3 regions of the Kitasatospora sp. NPDC001132 genome follow, and region 2 is predicted to be linked to each of the others. Evidence: riboswitches for the same ligand, from Rfam matches in the RefSeq annotation. Region 2 holds a riboswitch; each other region holds the start of a gene.
The links. A riboswitch is a leader RNA that binds a small molecule or an ion and turns the genes downstream of it on or off. The one in region 2 is predicted to bind cobalamin.
Positions count from the first base shown of each region.

Region 1: it holds a riboswitch for cobalamin, as region 2 does, so the genes downstream of both, ACWDBE_RS09760 (cobalamin biosynthesis protein) here and ACWDBE_RS08065 (ribonucleoside-diphosphate reductase subunit alpha) in region 2, are expected to answer to the same signal.
Region 3: it holds a riboswitch for cobalamin, as region 2 does, so the genes downstream of both, ACWDBE_RS18740 (HoxN/HupN/NixA family nickel/cobalt transporter) here and ACWDBE_RS08065 (ribonucleoside-diphosphate reductase subunit alpha) in region 2, are expected to answer to the same signal.

Region 1 is NZ_JBSFKF010000005.1:274,367-279,573, reverse strand. Features, by position in the region: gene ACWDBE_RS09770 (hypothetical protein) at 1-964, opposite strand, end outside; gene ACWDBE_RS09765 (alpha/beta hydrolase) at 1,736-2,842, opposite strand; cobalamin riboswitch at 3,214-3,346, shown strand; gene ACWDBE_RS09760 (cobalamin biosynthesis protein) at 3,454-4,503, shown strand; gene ACWDBE_RS09755 (cobyric acid synthase) at 4,500-5,207, shown strand, end outside.
Region 2 is NZ_JBSFKF010000004.1:253,272-258,478, forward strand. Features, by position in the region: gene ACWDBE_RS08055 (glycoside hydrolase family 26 protein) at 1-1,128, opposite strand, end outside; gene ACWDBE_RS08060 (hypothetical protein) at 1,300-2,313, opposite strand; cobalamin riboswitch at 2,664-2,789, shown strand; gene ACWDBE_RS08065 (ribonucleoside-diphosphate reductase subunit alpha) at 2,982-5,207, shown strand, end outside.
Region 3 is NZ_JBSFKF010000012.1:125,643-130,849, forward strand. Features, by position in the region: gene ACWDBE_RS18725 (AAA family ATPase) at 1-37, shown strand, start outside; gene ACWDBE_RS18730 (hypothetical protein) at 45-1,718, opposite strand; gene ACWDBE_RS18735 (ArsR/SmtB family transcription factor) at 1,769-2,152, opposite strand; cobalamin riboswitch at 2,234-2,447, shown strand; gene ACWDBE_RS18740 (HoxN/HupN/NixA family nickel/cobalt transporter) at 2,477-3,592, shown strand; gene ACWDBE_RS18745 (aminopeptidase P family protein) at 3,824-4,930, shown strand; gene efp (elongation factor P) at 5,007-5,207, shown strand, end outside.

The sequences.
Region 1 (5,207 bases), on a different contig from region 2:
CCGGCCCTCCGGCCACCCGCAGCGCCTCGAAGGCCAGGCCGCGCACCAGCGCGTCGTCGCCCCGGGCGGCCTCCAGCAGCTCGCCCACCGCGCGGTCCGCCGGACGGGCCGCGACCCAGGCGCGGAACTCGGCGCGGGCCGGGCCCGGCGAGTAGTCGGCGCAGGCGTTCAGCAGTTCGAAGGCGCTCTGCTCGATGTGCCCGGCCGCGGTCTGGGCGACCGTGCAGATCTCCTCCAGCTTGGCCCGCACCGCCCAGTGGCCGAGCGGCGACAGCTCCGCGGCATCGTTCCTGCGCACCAGGGCGCCGACCGCCGCCAGGCCGTCCAGCATCCAGTCCAGGACGGCGGCCACGTCCGAGGGCGCGGCCGGGGTGTCGATCTGCGGCGCGCGGCAGGTGCCGCGGACGGCGGAGACGGCCGAGGCCGCGTGCGGCACCGGCGACAGGCCCGGCCCGCCGAGGCCCGCGCCGACCCGGCGCTCGTCCAGCCCGCGGCGCAGCAGCTCCAGCAGCTCGCTCTCGGCGACCGGGCCGTCCACCAGGTGCAGGAAGGAGAGCAGCTGCGGAGCCTGGTCCACGGCCTGCCCGGCGAGTACGGCGAACACGCCGCGCAGCGCGGCGGGCGGCACCGGGGCGAGCAGGGTCCAGGCGTCGAACAGCGCCGACCAGCCGCGCACCACGGCCTCGTCGTCGTGCTCCCAGGCGTGCAGGCGCCAGCCGGGGCCGGCTCCGCCGTCCCGGGCCTCGACCAGACCCACCAGCAGCGCCTGCCCCCATGCCTTGGCGGCGGCGCCGACCGTCATGGCCAGCGCCCGGCCCGCCGCACGGGCATCCTCGGGGAGCAGCTCGCCGCGCTTGTCGACCTCGGCCAGCTCGCCGGCCCAGCGGGCGACCCGAACGGCGTCCACCAGCATCCGGCGGGCCAGCGGCGCCAGCTCGGCGGGTGCCGGGAAGCCCTCCGGCACGGGAACCCGACCCCGCCCGGGAGCCGGAGCCGGCCCCCGTCGCCGGGGTACTCCGTTACGGGGGACACCCGCCCCACCCGGCCTGCCACCGGCGGGCCGTTGGGCCGTTCCGGGGAGACGGGTCACCGTCGCACCGGTACCGATCGTCGGCGGGAGCGGGGCATCACGGTCGCGCGGGTTCCGAGACGTCACGTCGAGCAGTCTTCCCCTTGTACCGGCCTTCTGTCACATCCGGTTGTCCGTACGACAGGGCGAGCGGCGGCGGCACCTCCGCAAGATCGGGCAACAGCGGCAAACCGCCTGGCCGGAAACGTATGGCCTGCCCATGCCATCCCAGGCGCCTCGGTTGCCGGGAATACTCGGCCGGTCACCGTGCGTACGGGTGGGGGGTAAGGGATCGGACCAACTATTGCCCCTGACGACGTGCCGGATTTCGCACCGGCAATCCCCTCCCCCCGACTTCCGGCCGGGCTGTCCAGCCCGAATCCGGACGGATGGCTGGCGGGGGTTGGGGGATCGTGCTGCACGAGAAGTCGGACGGGCCGACTTCTCGTGCGCGCTCGACGTCATGGGAGAAACGTTCATTCGTGGACGGGGGGAAGCCGAACGGAAAAACCGACGGGACCCGGCCGAAAGCGCCCCGCGCGGAGAGGGGGGCTCACGCGGGACGGCTCGTACGGCAGCACTCGCGCGGAAAGGGTCGCATGGAACGGCTCGCGCGGAACGGCTCGCGCGGAACGGCTCGCGCGACAGGACTCGCGCGGAAGGCGGCTAGAGCAACGGAGTGAGCCACCGGCGGAGGAGTTCGGTATAGCGCTCGGGGGCGCTGTTCCAGAGGGTCGCGTGGTCGGCGCCGGGGAAGGCCTGGAGGCTGACCACGTCGCGGCGGGCGGCGGCCAGCTTCTCGGCGGCGCCGAAGGGGGCGATCCGGTCCTCGGGGCTGTGCAGGAGGAGGGTGGGCACCCGCAGGTCGGCGCCCTCGGCGATGCGGCCGAAGTCGGCGAGCTCGACGCCGGTCCGCCCCTCGGCGGCGAGGGCGCCGAGTTCCGCCGCGACGCCCGGGAAGCCGGAGCGGGCGGCGTCCCGGCGGGCGGAGGCCGGGCGGTCGAGCACGGGCGAGTCGAGGACCAGGCCCCGGACGGCGTGCGACCAGGCGGAGCGGGCCGCCGTGTGGAGGACCATGGTCGCACCGAGGGACCAACCGTAGAGGATCACGTTGCCGGCGCCGCTGTGCAGCGCCAGCCGTATCGCCGCCTCGACGTCGCGCCACTCGGTCTCGCCGAAGTGGCTGAGCCCGTCCGGGGAGGCGGGGGCGCCCCGGTCGCCGCGGTAGGTGACGGCGAGGGCGGGCAGGCCGAGCCGGTCGAGGACGGGGAGCACGGGGAGGGTCTGCCGACGGTCGGCCTCGGGGCCGTGCACCAGGATCACCCAGGTGCCGCGTTTGCCGTCGAGCTGCCAGGCGGGAAGGGCGCCGAGCTCGCCGTCGACGGCGGTGTCGGCGAAGGCGAGGCCGAGCGCCTCGGTGGGGTCGCCGAGGTGGACCCGCGGGGTGAAGCGGACCTCGGTGCCGGGGGTGAGGGTGCCCCGGTCGGCGCGGACCAGCCGGCGGGTGACCTCCTGCTCGTCGCCGTGCAGGATCTCCTCGACGACCGCGTGACCGCCGTCCGCCCACTCGACCGCCCAGCGGCCGGGGCGCAGGCTCCCGGGGCCGCGGGTGAAGGTGACCCGGCCGGGGGCGAGGCCGCGGACCACGACCGGAGCGGACTCCTGAACGGTGGTCACCGGACGGACCATCCGCTCGGATGCCCGACGGCCGATCACCAGCACGGCGGCCCCGACCGCGGCGGCCGCCACGACGGCTGCGGTTCCCCAACGCATTTCGCTCCCCGCTCTCCTGCCTCACGGACCGGACGGTGTTCGGACACCAGTTCACCGGCGCCCCGCCCGCCCGGCCACCGGGCTGGGCCGTCCGGGTCACCCGGGCGGCGGACCGGCCCTGCCGAGGAGCCGGCGGCCCTGGCTCTGCCGAGGTGGCGCCGCGGACGGGTGGCGAGGACGGCGGGCCGGCGGGAAGACGAAGGCCGAGGACGAGGACGAGGGCAGGCAGTGGCAGGCCCCGTCCTCGGCCCGCAGCGCCGACCGGTCCCACGGGCGTCAGCGGCGTCCGCGTGTGACCAACCCCTCCGTGACCTCGGTTGACTCCCGGTTCGAGCCCGTGATGGGATCCTGGGGCCAAACGGAGGCATGGAGAGGAAGCCGGTGGAAGTCCGGCGCGGTCCCGCCACTGTCACCGGGGAGCACGCTCGGAACATCGCCACGGCGGGCCGTCGACGGCCGCTGGAAGGCTCCGAGGGTGCGTTCGACCCGGAAGCCAGGAGACTCTCGCCGCCGTCACGTCGATCCAGGGCGCGGACCCTGAGTGAGGACACGCACGCGATGCAGGCTGCCCCGCCCTGCCCGACCCCGAGCTGCCCTCCGCCGTGCGACCGATGATCCCGCCCGCGCCTTCCGCGCGCCGTCCGCTGACCCGCGCCGCCGCGTTCGCGCTCGGCGCCGCCGCGGGCTACGCCGCCGACGCCCGCTTCGCCGACCCCCGCCGGGGCCACCCGGTGGCCGTCTTCGGCAGCGCCGCGACCCGGCTGGAGCGGCGGCTGTGGCGCGACGGCCGCGCCGCCGGGGCCGGGTACACGGCGCTGTGCGTGGGCGCGGTCGCGGCGGGCGCACTCGCCCTGGACCGTACGGTGGGCCGGCGCCCGCTGGGCCGGGCGGCGCTGGCGGCGGCCGCGACCTGGACGGTGCTCGGCGGCACCTCGCTGACCCGGGAGGCGCGCACCATCGGCCGCTCGCTGGCGGCGGGCGACCTCACGGCCGCGCGGGAACGGCTGCCGCACCTGTGCGGACGGGATCCGAGCGCGCTGGACGGGCAGCAGATCGCCCGGGCGGTGGTCGAGTCGGTGGCGGAGAACACCGCCGACGCCGTGGTCAACGCGCTGACCTGGGGCGCCCTGGCCGGCACGCCCGGCCTGCTCGCCTTCCGCGCCGTGAACACCCTGGACGCCATGGTGGGCCACCGCTCGCCGCGCTACGCCCGGTTCGGCTGGGCCTCGGCCCGGCTGGACGACCTGGCGGGCTGGCCGGGCGCCCGGCTGACGGCACTGCTGACGGTGGCAGCCGCGCCCGAACCGCGGACGGCCTGGCGGGTCTGGCGGCGCGACGGCTCCGCGCACCCGAGCCCGAACGCGGGCCAGGCCGAGTCGGCGTTCGCCGGCGCGGTGGGCGTCCGGTTGGGCGGGACGCTGCGGTACGGCGAGCGCGTGGAGAACCGGCCGGTACTGGGCGCGGAGCTGCGGCCGGTGACGGTGGACGACATCGAGCGGGCCTGCGCGCTCTCCCGGCGGGTGGGCGCGCTGGCGCTGGGTACGACGGTCGCGGGGCACGTCCTGCTGCGGGTGCTGGCGAAACGGGCGCTGACAGAACGGGTGCCCGCGGAACGGGTGCCGACGAAGCGACTGCTGCCGAGGATGAGGGGACGGGGATGAGCAACGCACTGCTGGTCGCGGGGACGACCTCGGACGCGGGCAAGAGCGTGGTGACGGCCGGGATCTGCCGTTGGCTCGCCCGCCAGGGCGTGCGGGTCGCGCCGTTCAAGGCGCAGAACATGTCGCTGAACTCCTTCGTCACCTCCGACGGCGCCGAGATCGGCCGCGCCCAGGCGATGCAGGCGCAGGCCGCCCGGGTGGAGCCGGAGGCGGCGATGAACCCGGTGCTGCTCAAGCCGGGCGCGGACGGCCGCAGCCAGGTGGTGCTGCTCGGCAGGCCGGTGGCCGAGGTGGGCGCGCTGGACTACCGCGAGCGCAAGCCCGTCCTGCTGGAGCGCTCCCTGGAGTGCCTGGCCGACCTGCGCCGCCGCTACGACGTGGTGGTCTGCGAGGGCGCGGGCTCGCCCGCCGAGATCAACCTGCGCGACCGCGACATCGCCAACATGGGCCTGGCCACCGCCGCCGCCCTGCCGGTGGTGGTGGTCGGGGACATCGACCGGGGCGGGGTCTTCGCGGCGATGTACGGGACGCTGGCGCTGCTGTCGGCGGAGGACCAGCGGCACGTGGCGGGCTGGTTCGTCAACAAGTTCCGCGGCGACGCGCGCCTGCTGGCACCCGGACTGGACATGCTGCGCGAGCTGACCGGCCGTCCGGTGCTGGGCACGCTGCCGATGCTGCCCGGGCTCTGGCTGGACGCCGAGGAC
Region 2 (5,207 bases):
GTAGTCGTCCACGCCGACCACGTCGACGTACTGGGCACCCGGGTAGTAGTCCCAGGGGTCCACGCCCGGGGCACCGTCCCAGGACACCGGCGTCCAGACGAACAGCAGGTTGTGCAGCCCCCGGGTCTCCACCAGGTACCTGTACGTGATCTTCCACAGCGCCTGGTAGTCGGCCGGCTTCTGGCCCGCCCACCAGAACCGGCGGGAGCAGTCCAGCACGTTCATCTCGTGGTACGGGCGCAGCAGCACCGGCACGTCGTGGGCGGCCAGGTACTCCAGGTGGTCGGCCAGGTAGGACAGGTCGGTGATCAGTGCCCGGTACTCGGGGGTGTCGTGGGCACCGTCCACGACCCGGCCGAACCAGTCGGGGTCCTTCGCCACCGGCGAGTTCGAACAGAGCACCCGGTCGAAGGACTTGACGTCCGAACCGGGGTAGGGCTGGTGGAAGGACATGCCGACGATCCCGGCCGGGCCGCCGCCGTTGTCGGGCAGTTCGGTGCTGCTGCCGTCGCAGTTCTGCTGCACGCCCGCCGCGCCGTAGCCGCCGTCCTCGGCGCGCGGGTGGCCGTTCCAGACGGCGGAGAGCAGGTCGACGGCGTCGTCGGTGTACTGCCAGCCGGCCCGGCAGGTGGGCCAGCGGCCGGCCGAGTAGGACCGGGGATTGCCGACGCCCCAGCCGTTCTGGCCGTAGCCGGGGCCGAGGTCGGTCTCCACGAAGCCGGGCAGCTTGCCGGTGATGTCGGCGGCCTTCTTGTAGTAGTAGCCGACCTGCTTGGTGCCCCGGTAGTCCCCGTACTCGGGGTTGTTGCGCTCGTTGTGCGCCTCGACGTGCTGGCCGATCACCGTGCCGCCGCTCTGCCCGGTGCGGGCCTGGGACTCCAGGTCGGCGAGGAACTGCTGGACGGCGCGGGCGTTCGGCGAGGCCTGCGGGTCCCGGGCGAGCAGGTCCCGGCCCACCTCCGGCGGCAGGGTGCGCCCGGGCAGGCCGACCGACACCGGGACGCGCGGGAGCTGTTCGCCGTCGGCCCGGCCGTCGTGGTCCAGCAGGAGGACCGCTCCCGCGGCGGCGACGATCCCGGCCGCGGCCAGGACGGCGGGCTTGCCGCGCAGGGCTCTGGGCAGGGCCACTGACCGCTCCTCCGGTTGCTCGCCGGCGCCGCCCCCCACGGACGCAACCGGAAACGCGTACGACATGACTGTCCCGAGAGCCTGCCACACTCCCCCCGGCCTGCGCGAACAGTAGGCCGGGGGGCCGGGGTGTCACGGCGGATCAGCCCGCCCGCGGGACGCCCCGGCGGATCAGCCCGCCGAGGCCGGAGCGGTGCCCTGGACGCCGGGCGCGGCCGAGGACGCGGCCTTGGCGCGCTTGAGCAACTGCCCCTTCACGTGCTCCGCGAACCCGGAAGCCGCCGCGGTCGCCGTGGCGTCCGGGGCGTTGCCGCCCTTCGCCGAGCCCTCGACCGTGAAGTAGCCGTACCGGCCCAGGCTGTTGTGGGTGCCGGTGCAGCCGGCGCCGGCGCAGAAGGCCGGCGCCCCGGCCGCCGGCGCGCCCTTGAGCTGCCCGGTGAAGTTCTTCAGCGCGGTCTCGGCCTGGAGCTTGCGGTCGAAGACCGCCACCCCGACGGTGACCGCGCTCTCACCGGAGACGTACGTCGCCCGGAGCACCTGCTGGCACCCCTGGTCGCCGAGCACCTTGCCCAGCCCGCCGGTCGTGGAGTTCCCGTCCCAGCAGGGCGAGTCCAGCGCCACGACGGTCCGGTTCCAGGTGGCGCCGTTGATCGTCACCTGGAGCGCGGAGAACAGTGCTCCCGCGTCCTGCGGCGCCGGGTCGGTGGCGGCCTCCCAGATCGGCTTGGACGGGTCGTCCGGCTGGCCGCCCGGCGTGCCGGACGTACTCGGAGGCACGACCGGCTGGGTGCTCTTGACGGCCGTCGGGGAGCCGTCGTCCTTCTTGCCCTTGAACAGCACCACACCGCCGGCGACCAGGCCGCCCACCACGGCGACCGCGGCCACCACGCCGATGACCCTCATCCGGCGACGGCGCTTGCCCTCGGCCTCGTTGCGGTCCGCCAGCGCGTCCCAGTCCGGCTCGGCCCGCTGCGGCGGGACCGGCTGCTGGGGCTGCTGCTGGAGGTGCCACTGGGGCTGCGGCTGGGGGGCCGGCTGGGGCTGCGGCTGCGCGAAGGGCGGCGGCGCGACGGGCTGCGGCTGGGCGTGCGGCGGCTGCCCGACCGGCGGAGCCGGCTGCGGCGCGGGCGCGACCGGCTGCGGCACCGGCGGGATGGGCTGCGCGACCGGCTGCGCCGCCGGCACGACCGGCCCGTACGAGGCCGGCGGCGGCCCGAAACCCCCGCTCGGCGGCGGTACCGGACCAGGTACCACCGGCTGCTGACTCTGTGCGCCCCCCGGCCCGGCGGGAGGCGTTCCCTGCGGCCCCTGCCCAGGTACGCCAGTTCCGTCGCTCATGCGCCCAGATCGTAGGGCATCCTCGTGTCCGCCGATCCTCCCGGTGACCATTCCGTATCGAAACCAGGACGCCCCCGGCCCGGTTCCGGGGCCTCGCAGGGCCATCCGGGGCCACGTTTCCGGTACCACCGGTCATCGCCCCGACACGCGGCGCCGCACTACATCTGGGGTCGCTTCAGGGAGACACCACTACATGTATGCTCGCTTCTGCTGTCGATGCAGGGGAACCCGGTGCGAATCCGGGACTGCCCCGCAGCGGTGTGCGGGCGGCTCCAGCAGCCGTACCCGCGAGTCCGATGACCTGCCGACAGCGTGCGCCACGGCCCTCCCGCAGAGGCCGCGCCGACACGAGCAGTACCCCTCCGGGCCTCGCGGGCGGGCCGGGGAGTCACCGTCGCGCGACGCCGTCTGCGTTCGTGCCGTGCTCCCCTGCCCCGATCGGCCCGGTGGCCCCCGATCACCGCCGCCGATCGCCGCCAGGAGAGAGCGCCTTGACCACCGCCGCCTCAGCCACCCTGCCCGCCCAGGGCACCGGTACCGCCTTCACCGACCCGACGGTCTCCGACCCCGGCGGCGCCCTGCTGCGGCTGCTCACCGACCGCAGCACCGACCTCACCGAGGTCGACCCCGGCCATGTCGCCGCCGCCGCTCTGCGCGGCCGCCACGCCGGCTCGGACTTCGCCGAGCTGCGCGGGCTGGCCGTGGACGCCGCCGCATCGATGATCGCCGAGGACCCCCAGTACTCGAAGCTGGCCGCCCGCCTGCTCGCCCTGGAGATCGTCGACGAGGCGAACAGCCAGGGCTCGGTGTCCTTCTCCGCCTCGATCGCCGTCGGCCACACCGAGGGCCTGATCGGCGACACCACCGCGGACTTCGTCGCCAAGCACGCCGCCGCCCTGGACGCGCTGATCGACACCACCGGCGACGACCGCTTCGAGTACTTCGGCCTGCGCACCGTGCAGTCCCGCTACCTGCTGCGCCACCCGATCACCCGCAAGGTGATCGAGACCCCGCAGCACTTCCTGCTCCGCGTCGCCTGTGGCCTGGCGGTCGGCGACAGCGAGCAGTCGGTCCGCGAGGTGGCCGAGCTGTACGGCCTGATGAGCCGCCTGGAGTACCTGACCTCCTCGCCGACGCTCTTCAACTCCGGCACCCGGCACCCGCAGATGTCGAGCTGCTACCTGCTCGACTCCCCGCTGGACAACCTGGACTCGATCTACAACCGCTACGCGCAGATCGCCCGCCTCTCCAAGCACGCCGGCGGCATCGGCCTGTCCTACTCGCGCATCCGCTCGCGCGGCAGCCTGATCCGCGGCACCAACGGCAAGTCCAACGGCATCGTGCCGTTCCTGCGCACCCTCGACTCCTCCGTCGCCGCCGTCAACCAGGGCGGCCGCCGCAAGGGCGCGGCCTGCGTCTACCTGGAGACCTGGCACGCCGACATCGAGGAGTTCCTGGAGCTCCGCGACAACACCGGCGAAGAGGCCCGCCGCACCCACAACCTCAACCTGGCGCACTGGATCCCGGACGAGTTCATGCGCCGGGTCAACGCCAACGAGGACTGGTCGCTGTTCTCCCCGGCCGACGTGCCGGAGCTGGTCGACCTGTGGGGCGCCGACTTCGACGAGGCCTACCGCAAGGCCGAGCAGGCCGGCAAGGCCGTCCGCACCATCCCGGCGCAGACCCTGTACGCCCGCATGATGCGCACCCTGGCGCAGACCGGCAACGGCTGGATGACCTTCAAGGACGCCTCCAACCGCGCCGCCAACCAGACCGCCCTGCCGGGCCGCACGGTGCACTCCTCCAACCTGTGCACCGAGATCCTGGAGGTCACGGACGACTCCGAGACCGCCGTCTGCAACCTGGGCTCGGTCAACCTGGGCGCCCACGTCGCCGCCGGCGCCTCGGCCGACGACCTGATCGGCGCGATGGACTGGGAGCGGCTGGACGCCACCGTGCGCACCGCCGTCACCTTCCTCGACCGCGTGGTGGACATCAACTTCTACCCGACCACCGAGGCCGGGACGTCCAACTCCCGCTGGCGCCCGGTCGGCCTCGGCGTGATGGGCCTCCAGGACGTCTTCTTCAAGCTGCGGATCGACTTCGACTCGGCCGAGGCCAAGACCCTCTCCACCCTCATCGCCGAGCGCATCATGCTCACCGCCTACGAGCGCTCCGCCGACCTGGCCGAGCAGCTCGGCCGCCACGAGGCGTACGGCGAGACCCGCGCCGCCCGCGGCGAGCTGCACATCGACCACTTCCCGACGGCCGCCCCGCAGTGGGCCGACCGCTGGACGGCGCTGCGCGCCCGGATCGCCGAGACCGGCCTGCGCAACTCGCTGCTGCTGGCCATCGCGCCCACCGCGACCATCGCCTCCATCGCCGGCGTGTACGAGTGCATCGAGCCGCAGGTGTCCAACCTGTTCAAGCGCGAGACGCTGTCCGGCGAGTTCCTCCAGGTCAACCCGTACCTGGTGCGCGAGCTCAAGGAGCTCGGCGTCTGGGACCAGCAGACCCGCGACGCCCTGCGCGACGCCAACGGGTCCGTCCAGGAGCTGAACTGGCTGCCGGCCGAGGTGCGGTCGCTGTACCGCACGGCCTGGGAGCTGCCGCAGCGCGCCCTGATCGACCTGGCCGCGGCCCGCATGCCGTACCTGGACCAGAGCCAGTCCCTGAACCTGTTCATGGCGGCGCCGACCATCGGCAAGCTCAGCTCGATGTACGCCTACGCGTGGAAGGTC
Region 3 (5,207 bases), on a different contig from region 2:
GCGCAGCCGTGCGCGGCTGCGGGAGCTGCAGGGCTAGACGCGTTTCAGGGCCCGGTGCGGAACGACACCCGGGTGCGGTGCTCGCCGGTGCGGACGGTGAGCCCGTGGTCGGGGAGGGCGGCCGGGGCGCCGCCCTCGGCGAGCCAGCAGGCCACGGCCGAGCCGAGCAGCAGCGGGTCGATCGCCGGGTCGGGGCGGTTCCAGTCCGGTTCGGCGCGGGCTTCCAGCAGCAGGCCGGTGCGCAGCCGGAGCAGGTGGCGGGCCGGGCCGAGGGCGGCCACCGCGACGGCGAGGCCGGGGAGTTCGGCGGCGGTGTCGGCGAGCCAGCGGGCGGCGGGGAGTTCGGCGTGCACCTCGGTGCGGGCGAGGACCTCGGCGGTGTAGCGCAGGGCGTCGCCGGGGTGGTCGTCGGTGAGGGCGTGGAAGCCGCGCGGGGTGTGGCCGTCCGGGTCGAAGGGGTAGCGCCGGAGGCTGACGTCGGTGCCCTCGCTCCGGCCCTCGACGTCGTACGCGGTGGGTCCCTCGGTGGCGGCGGGGTGCGGGACGGGCTTGGGGTAGGGCGGCAGGGCCGGTTCGTCCCGGGGTTCGTCCAGCTCCTTCAGGAAGGAGTAGAGCAGTGGGCGCAGCAGGCGGGCGGACTCGCCGCGGTGGGCGAGCGACCGGTCGGTGATGTCGCTCAGGTCGGCCGGGTCCCGGGCCAGGGCCAGTTCGAGCTGGGCGGTGAGGTCCCCGTCGGGGTCGAGGACGGGCGCGGCCTGGCCGAAGGCGTAGCCGGGGGAGCGCGGGTCGAGTTCGGCGGCGCCGGTGGCGACGAGCAGGGTGCGGTGGTCCAGGGCGGCGCCGTAGACGGTGACCGAGCCGTGGTCGCCGATCACGCAGTCGGCGGCGACGAGCGCGGCCTGCCAGCCCTGGTGGGGCGGGATCAGGCGCAGGCCCATCCGGCAGGCGGCGGCGAGCAGCGCCTCGGGGTCGTGGCGGCTCCACACGTTGGGGTGCAGGACGACGGCCACCGTGTACTCGTCGGCTGGCAGTTGGCGGACCAGCCGCTGGGGCAGGTCGGGGTGGCGGCCGAATAACGAGTGTTCGCTCCAGGTGGAGCTGACGACGACGAGCCGTCGGCCGCCGACGGCGCCGAGCGCGGCGCGGTAGCCGTCGCGGGAGCGCCGGCTGCCGAGCATCCGGTCGAAGCACGGGTCGCCGACGACCTGGGCGACGTCCAGCGCCTCGGGGCAGGAGTCCCGCAGCCGGTCCAGCTGCTCGGGGTGGGAGAGGCCCAGGACGTCGACGAACACCCGTCCGCGGTGGGTGAGTTCGTTGCGGGACAGGCCGGCGGCGCTGACCGTGTCGCCGGTGGACTCGGTGACCAGGCGGTTGTAGCCGGCGCCGTGCGGGAGGACGACGAGGCGGGCGTCCAGGCGGTGCATGGAGGAGTGGACGGCGCAGGCGACGGCAAGGTCGAAGCGGCGGCGGACGGCGTCCTCCCAGTCCAGCACGGTGAAGCCGGACAGGCCGTGCAGGTACTCGTCCAGGGCGCGGTCGGCGAAGGCGGAGCCGGGGTTGACGGTGAAGTAGCGCTCGATGCCGTCAGGGCTCAGCAGGGTGAGGACGTCCAGGACCCGGGTGGCCGAGGTGAGGGTGCGGGCGACCGCCAGCACGCGGGCCCTGACCGGTCGGGTGTTCCAGCGGTCGGCGGGCCAGGCGTGGGGGTGGGACGGCACAGCATGATCGTACTCATCCGGTCGGGCCGCGGCGCGGTTCCGAGTGCGGGTCAGCCCGCGGCCGCGCTGGGCTCGTGGTGCTCGGCGGCGGCGCACTCGTCGAGCAGGGGGCGCATGGCCTCGTCCACGAGCCGGTAGCGCACCACTCGTCCGTCCCGGTCGCCGGTGACCACGCCGGCCGTGCGGAGCAGCCGCAGGGCCTGGGAGACGGCCGGGTCGCGCATGCCGGTGGCGACGGCGAGATCGCTGACGGCGAGCGGGCCGGCCCGATGGAGGGCGAGCAGCAGGGCGAGCCGGCCGGGGTCCGCGAGCAGGGAGAACCGCTCGGCCCAGGACCGGACGTGCGCGGGCTCGCCGATCGCGGCGATGGCCTCGCAGACCCGGTGTCCGTCGATGGTGCGGTGGCCCGCGCGGTCCTCCGGTACGAGATGCATGCGGACATTCTCGCAGGCAGGGGCCTGTGATCCTGGACACCTGCGCAGGTGCGCAGCCTTGCATGGGTCGGGGCGGGGCCCTACGGTGTTCCCCGCCGTGGTGCTCGGGAAGACCGGTGACGGACCCTCAGGGGTCCCAGCCCGGAGCGGCCCTCGCCACTGTGATCGGGTCGCTCCTCCGTCCACGGAGGAGCGTCGTCCGCACCCATGAAGCCACTGGGCGCCTCGTGCGCCTGGGAAGGCGGGTGCGGGTGTTCCCGTCAGCCAGGAGACCGGCCACGGCAGCTCACGAGGTTTTCCACGAGGTGCTGGAGCGTGATCCGCATGACCCTGCCCGAAACCGTTTCCGCCGGGACCGGACCCGGCCCCGCCGCGCTGCCCACCTTCAGATGGCGGCGCGAGGACACCGTCCGTACGGCCGGGCTGATGGCGGTGATCGTGGCCATGCACGTGGCGGCCTTCGGCACGCTGATCTTCCTGGTCGCACCCGAGCGGTACGCGGTCGGCACCCAGGTCTTCGGGGTGGGCCTGGGTATCACCGCGTACACCCTCGGCATGCGGCACGCCTTCGACGCCGACCACATCGCGGTGATCGACAACACCACCCGCAAGCTGATGGCGGACGGCAAGCGGCCGGTCTCGGTGGGCTTCTGGTTCGCCCTCGGGCACTCCTCGATGGTGGTGCTGATGGCCGCCCTGGTGGCGGGCGGGGCGCAGCTGGCGAACACGCTGATGGACGACGAGTCGCCCACCCACAAGTGGCTGGGCGTGGTCGGGACGACGGCCTCCGGCGCCTTCCTCTACCTGATCGGCGCGCTCAACCTGGCGGCGCTGCTCGGCATCCTCAAGGTGTTCCGCTCGATGCGGGCCGGGCGGTTCGACGAGAAGGAGCTGGAGGCGCACCTCGACTCGCGCGGCCTCATGGCCCGGGTGCTGAACCGGGCGACCCGTTCGATCACCCGGCCGGGGCAGATGTTCCCGGTCGGCATGGTGCTGGGCCTGGGCTTCGACACCGCGACCGAGGTCACCCTGATGGTGATGGCCGGCTCGGGTGCGGCCTCCGGGCTGCCGTGGTACGCGATCGTCTGCCTGCCGCTGCTGTTCGCGGCCGGGATGAGCCTGTTCGACACCCTGGACGGGACGTTCATGAACTTCGCGTACCAGTGGGCCTTCGCCAACCCGGTGCGCAAGGTGTACTACAACCTGACCATCACCGGTCTGTCGATCGCGGTGGCCTTCATCATCGGCACCATCGAGCTGGTCGGGGTGCTGCACGAGAAGCTCGACCTGACCGACCCGGTCACCGGGTTCATCGCGGACATCTCGCTGGACAACGTCGGCTACGCCATCGCCGGGCTGTTCGTGGTCGTCTGGGCGATCGCGATCGGGTACTGGAAGCTCGCCCGGGTCGAGAAGCGCTGGACGCCTGACAGCCCGTGACCGGGCGGCCGCCGGCCTCCGAACACGTGGAACGGCGCCTCCCCGAACCCGGGGAGGCGCCCGCGGCCCGCCCGTTCCCGGACACCGGGTCGGCGCCGAACGACGCGCCCGGGTGGGGGAGCGGGGAGCGGGGTGCGCGGCGCGGTCGCGCGGGGGCGTGCAGGGGGCACCGGGGGTTCTGTCGGGGGCGCTCGGCGGGCGGTTCGGGCCGGGGGTTCGTAGGCTCGACGCATGGCGGATGCGTACGCGGGGCGGCGGGAGCGGGTGAGGGAGCACTGCAGTGCGGCCGGGGCCGACGCGGCGCTGATCACCCGTGCGGCGAACGTGCGGTACCTGACGGGCTGCGCGCCCTGCGGGGCGAGTCTGCTGCTGACCAGAGAGCGGGCCCTGCTCGCACTGCCGGACGACCTGCCGCCGGACGACACCGGCGAGCACCTGATCGCCCCGGACGTCACCCGGCTGCCGGTGGCGGGCGGGTCGGACACCGCGCTGGCCGCCGCGTCGGCCGCCGCGCGCTCGGGGGTGGCGGGCCTGGCGGTGGAGGAGCACGACCTGACCGTCAGCCGGCACCGGGCGGTCGGCGGCCTGACCGAGGGGGCGCGGCTGATGGACCTGGGCCGGACCGTGGAGCGGCTGCGGGTGGTCAAGGACGAACGCGAGATCGCCGACCTGCGGATCGCCGCCGAGATCGCCGACCAGGCGCTCGGCGAGCTGCTGGAGTCGATCCTGGTCGGCCGCACCGAGCGGCACCTGGCGATGGAGCTGGAGCGCCGGATGATCGACCACGGCGCCGACCGGGCGGCCTTCCCGGTCTCGGTCGGCACCGGCAGCCACTCCGGCCAGGCCGCCCACCAGCCGACCGACCGCCGGGTGGAGGAGGGCGACTTCCTGACCGTGGTGATGGGCGCCCAGTACCGCGGCTACGGCGTCTCCACCGCCCGCACCTTCGTGATCGGCGCCGCTCCCGCACCCTGGCAGGTGGAGCTGCACCGGCTGGTCTTCCGGGCCCAGCGGGCCGGGCGGGAGGCGCTCGGACCAGGGGTGGAGCAGTGCGTACCCGACCGGGCCGCCCGGCAGGTCCTGGAGGCGGCCGGCCACACCGAGGCCTCCCCGCACCCGGTGGGCCACGGCATCGGGCTGGAGATCCGGGAGGCCCCGCGACTCGGTCCGGCGGACATGGGTAAACTGGACAGCCGCGTACCGGTCACCGTCGGCCCAGGGGTCCACCTCCCGGGCAAGGGCGGAGTCCGGATCGAGGACACGCTCGTCGTGCGCCCCCTCGAAGAGGGCGGGCCCGAGCTGCTCACCATCACCACCAAGGAGCTCCTCGCCCTGTGACCGCGGCCCCCGGGCCGTGGGCGGCAGGACGCACCCCTTGGTTCCTTGACAGCTATATCCAGGAGTAAGTGCGCCCGTGGCTTCCACGAACGATCTCAAGAACGGCATGGTCCTCAAGCTGGAGGGCGGCAAGCTCTGGTCCGTCGTCGAGTTCCAGCACGTCAAGCCCGGCAAGGGCCCGGCCTTCGTGCGTACCAAGCTCAAGGAGGTCCTGACGGGCAAGGTCGTCGACAAGACCTTCAACGCGGGCACCAAGGTCGAGACCGCCAACGTCGAC